Regions from separate parts of the Ornithinibacillus xuwenensis genome, predicted to be linked through region 1. Evidence: a T-box and tRNA genes for the amino acid it is inferred to sense, from the RefSeq annotation. Region 1 holds a T-box; the other holds one or more tRNA genes.
What was found. A T-box is a leader RNA that pairs with one kind of tRNA and senses whether it is charged. The one in region 1 lies ahead of leuS (leucine--tRNA ligase), so its partner is inferred to be a tRNA-Leu.
Positions count from the first base shown of each region.

Region 2: it encodes a tRNA-Leu, which carries the amino acid that the T-box ahead of leuS (leucine--tRNA ligase) is inferred to sense. The anticodon was not compared.

Region 1 covers NZ_JBDIML010000005.1:712-6,585, reverse strand. The annotation lists gene metK (methionine adenosyltransferase) at 55-1,257, shown strand; gene ABC228_RS14120 (gamma carbonic anhydrase) at 1,308-1,832, opposite strand; gene mnmM (tRNA 5-(aminomethyl)-2-thiouridylate-methyltransferase MnmM) at 1,861-2,424, opposite strand; T-box leader at 2,608-2,819, shown strand; gene leuS (leucine--tRNA ligase) at 2,870-5,281, shown strand; gene ABC228_RS14105 (hypothetical protein) at 5,324-5,874, opposite strand, start outside.
Region 2 covers NZ_JBDIML010000003.1:631,915-638,537, forward strand. The annotation lists gene ABC228_RS12650 (MFS transporter) at 1-607, shown strand, start outside; gene ABC228_RS12655 (amidohydrolase family protein) at 945-2,279, opposite strand; gene ABC228_RS12660 (helix-turn-helix domain-containing protein) at 2,405-3,292, shown strand; tRNA gene ABC228_RS12665 (tRNA-Leu) at 3,436-3,517, opposite strand; gene ABC228_RS12670 (hypothetical protein) at 3,617-4,099, opposite strand; gene ABC228_RS12675 (DUF3231 family protein) at 4,109-5,116, opposite strand; tRNA gene ABC228_RS12680 (tRNA-Cys) at 5,304-5,377, opposite strand; tRNA gene ABC228_RS12685 (tRNA-Gly) at 5,385-5,459, opposite strand; tRNA gene ABC228_RS12690 (tRNA-Gln) at 5,467-5,541, opposite strand; tRNA gene ABC228_RS12695 (tRNA-His) at 5,545-5,620, opposite strand; tRNA gene ABC228_RS12700 (tRNA-Trp) at 5,632-5,705, opposite strand; tRNA gene ABC228_RS12705 (tRNA-Tyr) at 5,734-5,817, opposite strand; tRNA gene ABC228_RS12710 (tRNA-Phe) at 5,839-5,914, opposite strand; tRNA gene ABC228_RS12715 (tRNA-Asp) at 5,942-6,018, opposite strand; tRNA gene ABC228_RS12720 (tRNA-Met) at 6,106-6,182, opposite strand; tRNA gene ABC228_RS12725 (tRNA-Val) at 6,209-6,284, opposite strand; tRNA gene ABC228_RS12730 (tRNA-Glu) at 6,294-6,368, opposite strand; tRNA gene ABC228_RS12735 (tRNA-Ser) at 6,388-6,479, opposite strand; tRNA gene ABC228_RS12740 (tRNA-Asn) at 6,481-6,555, opposite strand; rRNA gene rrf (5S ribosomal RNA) at 6,568-6,623, opposite strand, start outside.

The DNA.
Region 1 (5,874 bases):
AATACTGATAGATATGGAGTTCCGTACCACTATATAAAGGGAGGATTTAGCCTAATGGCTAAAAATCGACGATTATTTACTTCGGAGTCAGTAACAGAAGGGCATCCGGACAAAATTTGCGACCAAATTTCCGATGCAATTTTAGATGAAATCTTATCAAAGGATCCAGCAGCACGTGTTGCTTGTGAAACAACTGTAACAACAGGACTGGTATTAGTTGCTGGTGAAATCACCACGTCAACTTATGTTGATATTCCTGCAGTTGTGAGACAGACCATAAAGGACATTGGGTATACCCGTGCAAAATATGGCTTTGATGCTGATACTTGTGCAGTTTTAACAGCAATTGATGAACAATCACCGGATATTGCTGGTGGGGTGAATCAAGCATTAGAAGCCCGTCAAGGAAAATTGACCGAGGGAGAGATTGATGCGATTGGTGCTGGTGACCAAGGCTTGATGTTTGGATTTGCTTGTAATGAAACAAAAGAGTTAATGCCTTTACCAATATCATTAGCACATAAACTTTCGAAGCGATTGGCAGATGTAAGAAAAGATGAAACACTTGCATATCTTCGCCCAGATGGAAAAACACAGGTTACGATTGAATATGACGAACAGGATCAACCAGTTCGTGTGGATACGATTGTAATCTCAACCCAGCATCATCAAGATATAACATTAGAACAAATTGAGAAAGACTTATTGGAACATGTGATAAAACCAGTTGTTCCTACAAACCTATTGGATGAAGAGACAAAGTATTTTATTAATCCAACAGGTCGATTTGTGATAGGTGGCCCACAAGGCGATGCTGGTTTAACCGGTAGAAAAATCATTGTGGATACCTATGGTGGATATGCTCGTCATGGTGGGGGTGCATTCAGTGGTAAGGATGCAACTAAAGTAGACCGTTCAGCTGCGTATGCGGCCCGTTACGTTGCGAAAAACATTGTAGCAGCAAAACTAGCAGACTCTTGTGAGGTACAGCTCGCTTATGCGATTGGCGTTGCGGAGCCAGTTTCTATTTCCATTAACACATTTGGTACCGGTGTTGTAAATGAAGAAGCGTTAGTAAAAGCTGTCCGCGATATTTTTGATTTAAGGCCAGCCGGAATCATTCGCATGTTAGATTTACAACGTCCGATTTATAAAGAAACTGCTGCTTATGGTCATTTTGGTAGAACGGATGTAGAATTCCCGTGGGAAAAAACCGATAAAGTTAATGAACTATTATCATTTACAAATCAAAAGTAAATTAAAAAGTCACGAGATAAAAAATCGTGACTTTTTTTGTTGAATAAGTTTTATTCTATCCCGAGACTTGTGTGTTTTTTATAATACTGGCCTTTATCAACATAGGATTTCCGTACGCGCTCCATCTCTTTATAATCCTCATCAGTTAATTCTCTTACTACCTTTGCAGGACGCCCAATAGCCAATGTATGTGGTGGGATTTTTTTGCCTGGAGGAACAAGACTGCCAGCACCAACGAATGCAGACTCACCTATTTCTGCACCGTCCAAAATAATCGATCCCATTCCGACTAATGCATTTTTTCGAACAATGGCGGAATGTAGGGTCACTTGATGCCCAACTGTCACATCGTCTTCAATAAGAAGTGTGTTACTCGGGCTTTGGTGAAGCATGGATAAGTCTTGAATACTTACTCTTTTTCCAATTCGAGTTGGTGCAACATCACCCCGAATGACCGTCTTAAACCAAATACTAGATTCTTCTCCAATCGTAACGTCACCAACAATGACCGCATCTTTTGCTATGAAAGCCGTTGGATGAATAGATGGAGAAACATTTTTATAATGATGTATCATGTATACTCCTCCTAAAAAGTAATCGAAATTATTTTTTATGAATTGCAATAATAAATGGGGGATTATTTTTTTGATTAATAAAACCGTACTGCAAAACACTGTATTTCTTTTGGTCAAGTGAGATTACATGCTTCATTATGTCATTTCTTTCTACATCTCCACCTTCGTGCCCATAATAAACAACAAGGATGATTCGACCATTTGGTTTTAAGTATTTTAAAATTGCATGAATGGCAGCTATAGTAGAATTTCCCTTAGTAATAATAGATTTATCACTTTTAGGAAGATAACCTAGATTGAAAATCGCACCACCAATTTTTCCTTCTAAATCAGCTGATAAATAATTTTCGAGATTTGCATGACTATCTAGAACAAGCGAAACATTCGTACAATTATTTTCCATTAACAGTTGATCTGTATGATCAATTGCTTGTTCTTGAATATCGAAAGCAAGGACTTCTCCTTGTTCCCCAACAAGTTTACTTAAAAATAATGTATCATTGCCATTTCCACATGTTGCATCAATAACGGTTTCACCGGGTTTAACAATTTCTTCTAATAAATGATGGGAATATTTTAATATACTTTTCATGTGAGTTTCTCCTTAGACAAATTCAATCTTTTTTAAGGATAGCATGTTAAAACAGATTACGGAACTTAAAAGTGATGGTCATTATGTTTAAAGCATTATCTGATAAGAAGAACCAATTTATATTATAAAGCAGGAATATCTTGACAAAGCTAGTAGTATTCATTACAATTCAATTTAAATAATCGAAAAGCGATGCGAAGGAGTAGTAGTTACTGGACACAGGCTAAGAGAGGCAATGGTTGGTGAGAATTGCCCCTGGTCAGTTGCGAACTCGCCTTTAAGTTACAAGGGTGAACGAAAGTAGTCCTTGTCGTTAATCCGCGTTAAGGATACAAGTGAACGAATAATCGTTAATTTGGGTGGTACCGCGGGAAATACAGCTTCTCGTCCCTTCATTGGGATGAGAGGCTTTTTTTATTTTAACTTTTGAAAAGGAGGAATAATCATGAGTTTTAAACATGATGAAATTGAAAAGAAGTGGCAAAAACACTGGCTTGAGAATAAAACATTCAAGACCGATACTTCTTCAGATAAGAAGAAATTTTATGCGTTGGATATGTTTCCATATCCATCTGGAGCAGGACTTCATGTTGGTCACCCAGAAGGATATACAGCAACAGACATTCTCTCCCGTATGAAAAGAATGCAAGGATATGAAGTGCTACACCCAATCGGGTGGGACGCATTCGGGCTTCCTGCTGAACAGTATGCGTTAGACACAGGAAACAGTCCGAGTGAGTTTACCCAAAAAAATATCAATACATTTAAGAGACAAATCCAAGAGCTAGGTTTTTCATATGACTGGGATCGAGAAATCAATACGACTGATCCAAATTACTATAAATGGACCCAATGGATTTTTACCAAGCTATATGAAAAAGGATTAGCTTATATTGATGAAGTGGCTGTTAACTGGTGCCCAGCTCTTGGCACTGTATTGGCTAACGAGGAAGTAATTGATGGTAAAAGTGAGCGTGGTGGGCACCCGGTTGTTCGTAAGCCAATGAAACAATGGATGTTGAAAATTACTGCTTACGCAGATAGATTACTTGATGATTTGGAAGAGTTGGATTGGCCTGAAAGTATTAAGGATATGCAACGCAATTGGATTGGACGTTCTGAAGGTGCAGAAGTAGTCTTCAATATTGATGGTCATGACGAGAAATTTACTGTGTTTACAACAAGACCAGATACACTATTTGGTGCAACTTACGCTGTTCTTGCTCCAGAGCATCCACTAGTTGAGAAAATAGTGACGCCAGAGCAAAAAGAAGCGGTAGAAAAGTATCTTGATGAAGTGCAAACCAAATCAGATTTAGAGCGAACGGATCTGGCGAAGGATAAAACAGGAGTTTTTAGTGGTTCCTATGCAATCAACCCTGTTACAAAAGAGAAAATGTCAATCTGGATTGCTGATTATGTATTAATGTCCTACGGTACAGGTTCTATTATGGCAGTTCCAGCACATGATGAAAGAGATTATGAGTTTGCAACAAAATTCGAATTGCCAATTATCGAAGTAGTTGCTGGCGGAGATGTATCGAAAGAGGCTTATACAGGTGATGGCGAGCATGTGAATTCTGATTTTCTAAATGGTTTTAATAAAGAAGAAGCAATTACAAAAATGATTGTGTGGCTTGAGGAAAATGGAAGAGGTAGGAAGAAAGTGACCTATCGTTTGCGCGACTGGCTATTCTCAAGACAACGTTATTGGGGAGAACCAATTCCTGTAATTCATTGGGAAGATGGGTCGATGACCGCTGTTCCGGAGAATGAACTACCACTTGAGCTACCAATCATGACGGAAATTAAACCATCCGGTACCGGTGAATCACCACTAGCAAATAGTGATTGGGTTAATATCAGTGATCCAGTGACAGGTAAAAAAGGTCGACGTGAAACAAACACAATGCCACAATGGGCAGGGAGTTGCTGGTATTTCTTGCGCTATATTGATCCAAAGAATACTGAGAAATTAGCAGATTCTGCATTGCTTGAAAAATGGCTTCCAATTGATATTTATATCGGTGGAGCAGAGCATGCAGTACTTCACTTGCTATATGCAAGGTTCTGGCATAAGTTCTTGTATGATATTGGAGTTGTTCCTACAAAAGAGCCGTTTATGAAGCTTTTCAATCAAGGGATGATTCTTGGTGAAGGTAATGAAAAAATGAGTAAATCAAAAGGGAATGTAGTAAATCCTGATGATATCATTGCTTCTCATGGAGCGGACACACTTCGTCTATACGAAATGTTTATGGGACCATTGGATGCATCTGTAGCTTGGTCGACAAATGGATTAGACGGTGCACGACGTTTCCTTGATCGTGTATGGCGACTATTTGTAAATGAAGATGGAAGTCTGTCAGATAAAATTACTTCTGATAATGATAATGCTCTTGAAAAGGTTTATCATGAGACAGTGAAAAAAGTATCAGAGGATTTTGAACAGCTTCATTTTAATACGGGTATTTCACAAATGATGGTATTTATAAATGAAGGGTATAAAGCTGAGAAGTTACCAAAAGAATATGTGGAAGGATTCGTGAAGTTACTTTCTCCTGTTGCACCACATATCGCAGAAGAATTGTGGAGTCGTCTAGGGTATGGTGAAACGATTAGTTATACAGAATGGCCAACCTATGATGCGTCAAAATTGGTGGAAGATGAAGTTGAGATTGTTGTGCAAGTAATGGGTAAAGTCCGAGCCAAACTAACTGTGGCAAAGGATATTTCAAAAGAAGAATTGGAAAAGATGGCACTCGAAGAAGATTCTGTACAGGAATGGATCGAAGGTAAGACAGTACGGAAAGTGGTTGTAGTTCCAGGCAAGCTAGTTAATATCGTTGCTAATTAATATAGAAGGAATCCTGATCAGGATTCCTTCTTTTCTATATTATTAATTGCTTGGCATCCATCTCGTTTGGAGAAGAATCCATTTATCACGGTCGAAATACCAGATTGATTCTACTGTTCCTAATTGGTCTGCGTGATAAGCACCACTAACCTGTTGATAACTTTTTAGACCATAGCCTTTACTTTTGCTAATCAATTTTGGTTCAAAAAAAGCTATAGGATCTACCATTGCAGAGGTTTCTTTAAGTAATTTTCCGTCTTTACTATAAATACCTAAGCGGACATAATCATCTGCTCGATTGGAAACATCAACGATGGATGGTTCCATATCAGGTGATATAGTTACCTCCACCTTAAAGTCATCAAGGAATTTTCCTTTTACAAATGGTTGCTCAGGCAAAGGAATTTCTGATAACTTATTTTGAATTAAGGTATGCAAGTGATATTGATATAATCCACCACTTCCGCCAGTGGCGCTTTGAAAGAATATATCATTTACTTTGTCATGGTTTAAATCAATAAACGTTAACGTTGGTTCATATCCCCCCATATATGGAATTTCCCAGATCTGGTTTTCAGAGGATGTGATGACAG
Region 2 (6,623 bases), on a different contig from region 1:
ACAAATCAAGGCTGTGGCTAGCTTTAAATTAGGCAGTGCACATCTTGCAACTATGTTTTTGCTAGCAGGACATTATACGCTATACGCATACTTTACCCCTTTTTTAGAAACAGAACTTCATCTAAATTCCAGTTGGATCAGTCTTTGTTATCTATTATTTGGGATTGCGGCAGTAAGTGGTGGAGCGTTCGGGGGCATACTATCCGATTCGATTGGAGCTAAAAAAAGCATCATCGTTGTTATCAGTTTGTTTGCAGCTGTACTATTCTTGTTACCTTTCACTACGTTTTCACTTATTGTATTCCTACCAGTTATGATGGTTTGGGGAGCGCTAAGCTGGAGCCTATCTCCACCACAGCAAAGCTACCTGATTCAAACAGATCCTGCTACATCGGATATTCAGCAAAGCTTTAATAATTCAGCGATTCAAATTGGTATTTCTCTTGGATCTGCATTTGGTGGCATCGTATTGAATGAAACTGGAACTGTATCACACATGTCTTGGTTTGGAGGCGCAATCGTAATCCTTTCCTTACTATGTGCAATCTTTTCATTAACAAGAAAACCGAAAGAGAGAACAGGTACTGTTTTAGCTTCGGATGTATAATAAAATAGTGCACCCCAATTGTTAGATGTGTCTAACAATTGGGGTGCACTTCACTCTTGGAGTGTTCTATTATGGCTAAATTTTTAGATTTTCAATAGGAGAAAAAGTGAAAATTAGCTTATTTCATCTACAATTTCTGCTTTTGGGGTGTTTGTTGTAGAAATAGTAATATGCTAGCCTTAGCTTAGTATAATGAATTCTACAATTCTAATAACCCCTGAAAAGATGTAACATATTGTTAACGATTACGTTGATAATAGAAAAAAATCAACAAAGGAAGAGTAATCCTCCCCCATCTGTTATCTTAAGCACCTATTTGCGTGTATATCATGGCAGCTTAATTTACATGCTCCGCTTCCCATTTCTCCATAAATGCTTGCATTAGTCTATCAACATCTTCGTCACTTGGAATACTGCGCAAAATTTCATTTTGATTGTATACTTTTCCACCTTTAACGATTAAATTAATATCCTGTGTATGCTTAATATTCTCTAATGGGTTCTTGTTTAAGATGACTAGGTCTGCGATTTTTCCTTCTTGGATTGTTCCAATGTCCTCTAGATTAATAGACTTTGCTGCATTCACTGTTGCTGCTTGTAGTGCCTCTATTTCAGTAAACCCAATTTCCACAAATATTTCTAGTTCCCGATGCAAAGCCATTCCTGGATATGTATACATTAGGGCTGGTGTATCAGTTCCAGCAACCACCGTTCCCCCCATATCATAGTAGGTTTTAGCAATAGCTTTCGTTAAGGTATTTATTACAGCATTACTTTCTTTTATAACCCCTATAATTTCTTCATGACTTTTCCAATATTCTACAGGATGCTTCTTCTTTTCTATCGACTCTATCACCTTATTATTTGGTGACCAAATGTTTGGAAAGCTCATTGCTTGATCGAACAGAACCATCGTTGGGCAGATTTTCACATTGTACGTTAACATTTTCTCACATAGTTCTTTCACTTTTGCTTGGTCTGGTTCTTCCCAATTTATATGACTCCACTCTACTTGGTCCACTAGTGGATTCCATCCTTTATAAATCTCTTGGGCAAATCCAGATGCATGCTCAAACCATGTAACACCCGCTTTCGCTGCATCTAATGCTGTTAATTCCTTGGAGTTTATTAGATCAATTGCTAATTCCAAACCAATCATCTTTGCTTCATCCGCCGCCGCTTCCATAACCTCTTTTTTAATCCACCCATAAAGTTTAATAAACTTCGCTCCTACTTCAGCTTGTCTACGAACTTCTTCTCTAGCTTCTTCTGGGTCATCTGTTACGAAATTTCCATAACTAGTTCCTCCCCATTGTCCAGGGGGTCCATCAATCATTCTATCTGATGTGTACACTCTTGGTGTCGGTGCATAATCTGGTTTTTGAATTAAGTTATGAAGTAAGAGGACGTTACCAGCTGTGTTTCGCACGGTTGTTACTCCAGATGCTACAAAATGAGGCGCAAATCCCTCGTTAATATGACAATGCATATCAATTAAGCCTGGAATAATATAGTTTCCTTTTACATCGATTGTTTCTGGCACCTCAGGCAACTCTTCATCCTGCTTTACGATTCTTTTAATCGTATTTCCTTCTACTTCAATTGCACCTACAAAAGATACTCCATTCTCCACATCGATAATCGTTCCATTTTTAATCAGTAATTTTCCCATTTGCATTTCCTCCTATAATTGTTTATCTGTATTCAATGTTCTGATTTTATTGTATAGTGATTAAAACACTCGTTTTTCAAAAATGTCATATAGTGGAATTTTCATGGTTCGAGGAGGATTGAATAGTGGTGGAATACGGAAAAACACTAAGAATAGTTCGGAAACAAAAAGGGATAACCTTAAAACGATTAGCAGATGGGATTTGTTCTGTTTCTTTTCTATCAAAGTTTGAACGCGGCGATTCCGATATTACACTTGGTCTAATGACAAGACTGTTAGAAAAGCTAATGATGAACTTTGATGAGTTCTTATTCATCCATCACGATTTTCAACCTGATAAATTGGAACAATTCTTTAAAGCAGCGAACACTGCCTATTTAAATAGAGACGTGAAACAATTGAAGCAATTAAAAAACGGACAATTAAAGAAGTGGAAGCAATACGGCGTGGAAACCTACCAGTGCAATGCTCTATTGATTGAAGTATATGAAAGTATCGTAGATAAGGATTATATCAAAAAAGGAGTACAAGAAATTGATACGCATCTCCTTTCTGATTATTTATTTCGAGTAGAGGTATGGGGATATTATGAGTTAATGCTTTATAATGGTACGTTACTATTACTCGAGCCAGATATGGTCATGCTGCTTTCCAGAACTGCATATGAGAAAAGTGCTCGTTTTAGAAATTATGATAAGGTAACTGATGCGATTACATCCGTGCTCTTTAACACCATTATCTTTTTGCTTGGACCAGTGAATCGATTTCACGAAGAGTTCGCATATCAAAAGGAAATGACTGAATTTATGGGATATCTTGAGGCGATTGCCATTCCAGAAGGTAACTTAACAGAAAGAGTACTTTTATTAGAGCTCAAAGGTGCCTATTCTATTAGAGTTGGATACAAAGAAGAAGGTACTGCAAAAATAAAACAGGCTATCCAAATCTTACAGGATTTGAATTCTACTAGAATGGCAAATAATATCGAGCAGTATCTTTTGCAGATTATATAGTATCGAGGAATAACCATTGTATTAAGAAGCTGGATTTCTCTTTTGTTCTACAATTAGAGCTTCACGGATATAATTTTTCAAATAAAATAATGCTAACAAAAAACCCATTAAACATTAGAAATGTTTAATGGGTTTTTATACGATACCGGTGGTCGGGGTCGAACCGACACTCCCGAAGGAACACGATTTTGAGTCGTGCGCGTCTGCCAATTCCGCCACACCGGCATATTAAAAATTTGACGTAGTCTTGACTGACAAATATTAATATAGCACGGAATGGGGGATGAAGTCAATGTTTAATTAAGTAGATATAATTATCATAATTCACGAACTTGGCTGCCCATGCTTTCTTACCCAATTCAACACAATCAATCGAATAATCATACCAATTGTATAACCTAATATAAGAAAGATAATTGGTAACCAAATCGGCCCGAAATAAATACCTTTAACATTAAAGGTTGGAGAATAGACTACTCCAATAGTGCCGATATATGCAGAGAACACATAAGGCAGGAAGGAATAGGAAGCCTCTCCCCCTCCAGCATCACGATACGCATCCCATATAGCAAATAAATAAAGACATGGATAAAACATTAACCATTGATAATTAGTGCTTGAGATTGCTGTTTGTATATCACCATGAAAACTCGGTATAATGGCAGCATTTAGTTTTGAAAATACATTAACAATGAATTCTAAAGCAATTAATACAGCTCCTTTAAACAGCTTTCCATTTAGAAATTGTCCGAACCCTGGAAAGGCAATACTCCAAAATATTACTTCAACCTTCTTATCCTTTGACATCTTTATACACTACCCATCCGCCAATTCTTGTCGATCCGATTCCCTAGGGGGCTCTTCCAACCATCCATTACTAATCATGATATTTGCGCCGTCCTCTGAGTACTTCATGATTTCAGTAGTTAATCGTGTATATTGAGCAACTAAATCACGTCTATGGCTTGTTGCTAGACTTAAGCCATAATTGCCAATACCAATTCCAACTAATGCGGTTATTTGAAACATCATTAGCTTATCCGAAAAAACAAATGATGTATTCTCTGTAATCTCTGCATTCCATGACATTGGTGCAGGAAGTTCATTTTCACGTAGTATAGACCCTAAAACCTCCACATGCTTTTCCGCAATTTCCTTTCCTCTTTGCATAAATTGCCTTACTTCCTTGGACTTTGCTACCTGTGAAAAGCTAATTAATGCTGCAACACCTAATACATTACGCTGCATGTTTGCGTATAAATTCGATATTTCCATTCCGGTTAAAGGCCTTCTTTCCCCAAACCAACCGGTTAAAAAGCTCTGCTTCTTTACAAAATCTACTTTACTGGGTATCGGAAGGTTTGGTGAACGCACATAAACACCTTTAGAGAGCATTAAATCCTTTGCCATCCGATGTAGCTTATTAGACTCCACAAAACACGCTGAGAAGTAATTATAAACGTCTTCACGAGCTGCTAATGAAGTAGCCATACTATAGTTATTCATACCAACCTGAGCCATGTCCCGCATGAAATTTAGAATATAAGTATCAGAATAAAGACGCTCTGCGTTAACATCAACATCCTCATTCAGATGAAATCCAACTGGTATTGGATACTTTTCCATATTAAAAAAAGCCTTCAACTTTTCCTTATGTGATTCAGACAATTTCAGTCCATAATTGACTATCTCTTTCACACCTTCATCCTCAACTATATTATCCATATAAGTGAGTACACAGATCGCCATACTATCATTCATATAAGCAGACCATAGCTGAGTAATTTCTGTTGCACTTAAACGTGCATGATGTTCTACATTCATAACGAAAATTGACCTCCGAAAATCTTCTTTATGCTTGTTAGTATGCCCTTGATGTAAAATTTATACAGTATCAAATAGGATGGTTCAACTGGTTAATTAAGCCAATAAAAAAACTCCTTTGTTTTAAATGCAAGTACCTAGCTTTGCAACTAAAACAAAAGAGTTTATGTATATTACTATTTAAAATTGGAGGCGGTAACCGGATTTGAACCGGTGATAAAGGTTTTGCAGACCTCTGCCTTACCACTTGGCTATACCGCCACTATTCTGGAGCGGAAGACGGGATTCGAACCCGCGACCCCCACCTTGGCAAGGTGGTGTTCTACCACTGAACTACTTCCGCGCTTTATTGGCTGGGCTACCAGGATTCGAACCTGGGAATCACGGGACCAAAACCCGTTGCCTTACCGCTTGGCTATAGCCCAATATGGGGCGACCGGTGGGAATCGAACCCACGAGTGCCGGAGCCACAATCCGGTGCGTTCACCACTTCGCCACGGCCGCCATAATAAAAATGGCAGGGGTAGTAGGAATCGAACCCACATCAAAGGTTTTGGAGACCTTCGTTTTACCATTAAACTATACCCCTACTAGAAAAAATAACTATTAATTTTAAATGGTGGAGGGGGGCAGATTCGAACTGCCGAACCCGAAGGAGCGGATTTACAGTCCGCCGCGTTTAGCCACTTCGCTACCCCTCCATAAATAGAAAAAAACATAAATGGTGGCTCGGGACGGAATCGAACCGCCGACACATGGATTTTCAGTCCATTGCTCTACCGACTGAGCTACCGAGCCATTTTGTGTTTTCAGTAATATTTATAGTGGCGGTCCGGACGGGACTCGAACCCGCGACCTCCTGCGTGACAGGCAGGCATTCTAACCAACTGAACTACCGGACCACTATATGATTTTTTTCGTTGCACTTTACAGTACTACTGATATTCAATTATCGAAGAAGATTATTCAACGTAGTTAATTGAATTATTTGGTTGCGGGGGCAGGATTTGAACCTACGACCTTCGGGTTATGAGCCCGACGAGCTACCAGACTGCTCCACCCCGCGATGTGAGAAAGTATTAAGTTAGCTAATGGTGGAGGATACAGGGCTCGAACCTGTGACCCCCTGCTTGTAAGGCAGGTGCTCTCCCAACTGAGCTAATCCTCCATATTATATTGGTGACCCGTACGGGATTCGAACCCGTGTTACCGCCGTGAAAGGGCGGTGTCTTAACCGCTTGACCAACGGGCCATGTAAAGTGAAAGTTAAGTGGCGGAGAGCGAGGGATTCGAACCCTCGAGACCACTTTCGCAGCCTACACGATTTCCAATCGTGCTCCTTCGACCACTCGGACAGCTCTCCATGGCTCCACAGGTAGGATTCGAACCTACGACCGATCGGTTAACAGCCGATTGCTCTACCACTGAGCTACTGTGGAATAAATGGAATTGCCTGGCGGCGTCCTACTCTTGCAGGGGCAATGCCCCAACTACCATCGGCGCTGAG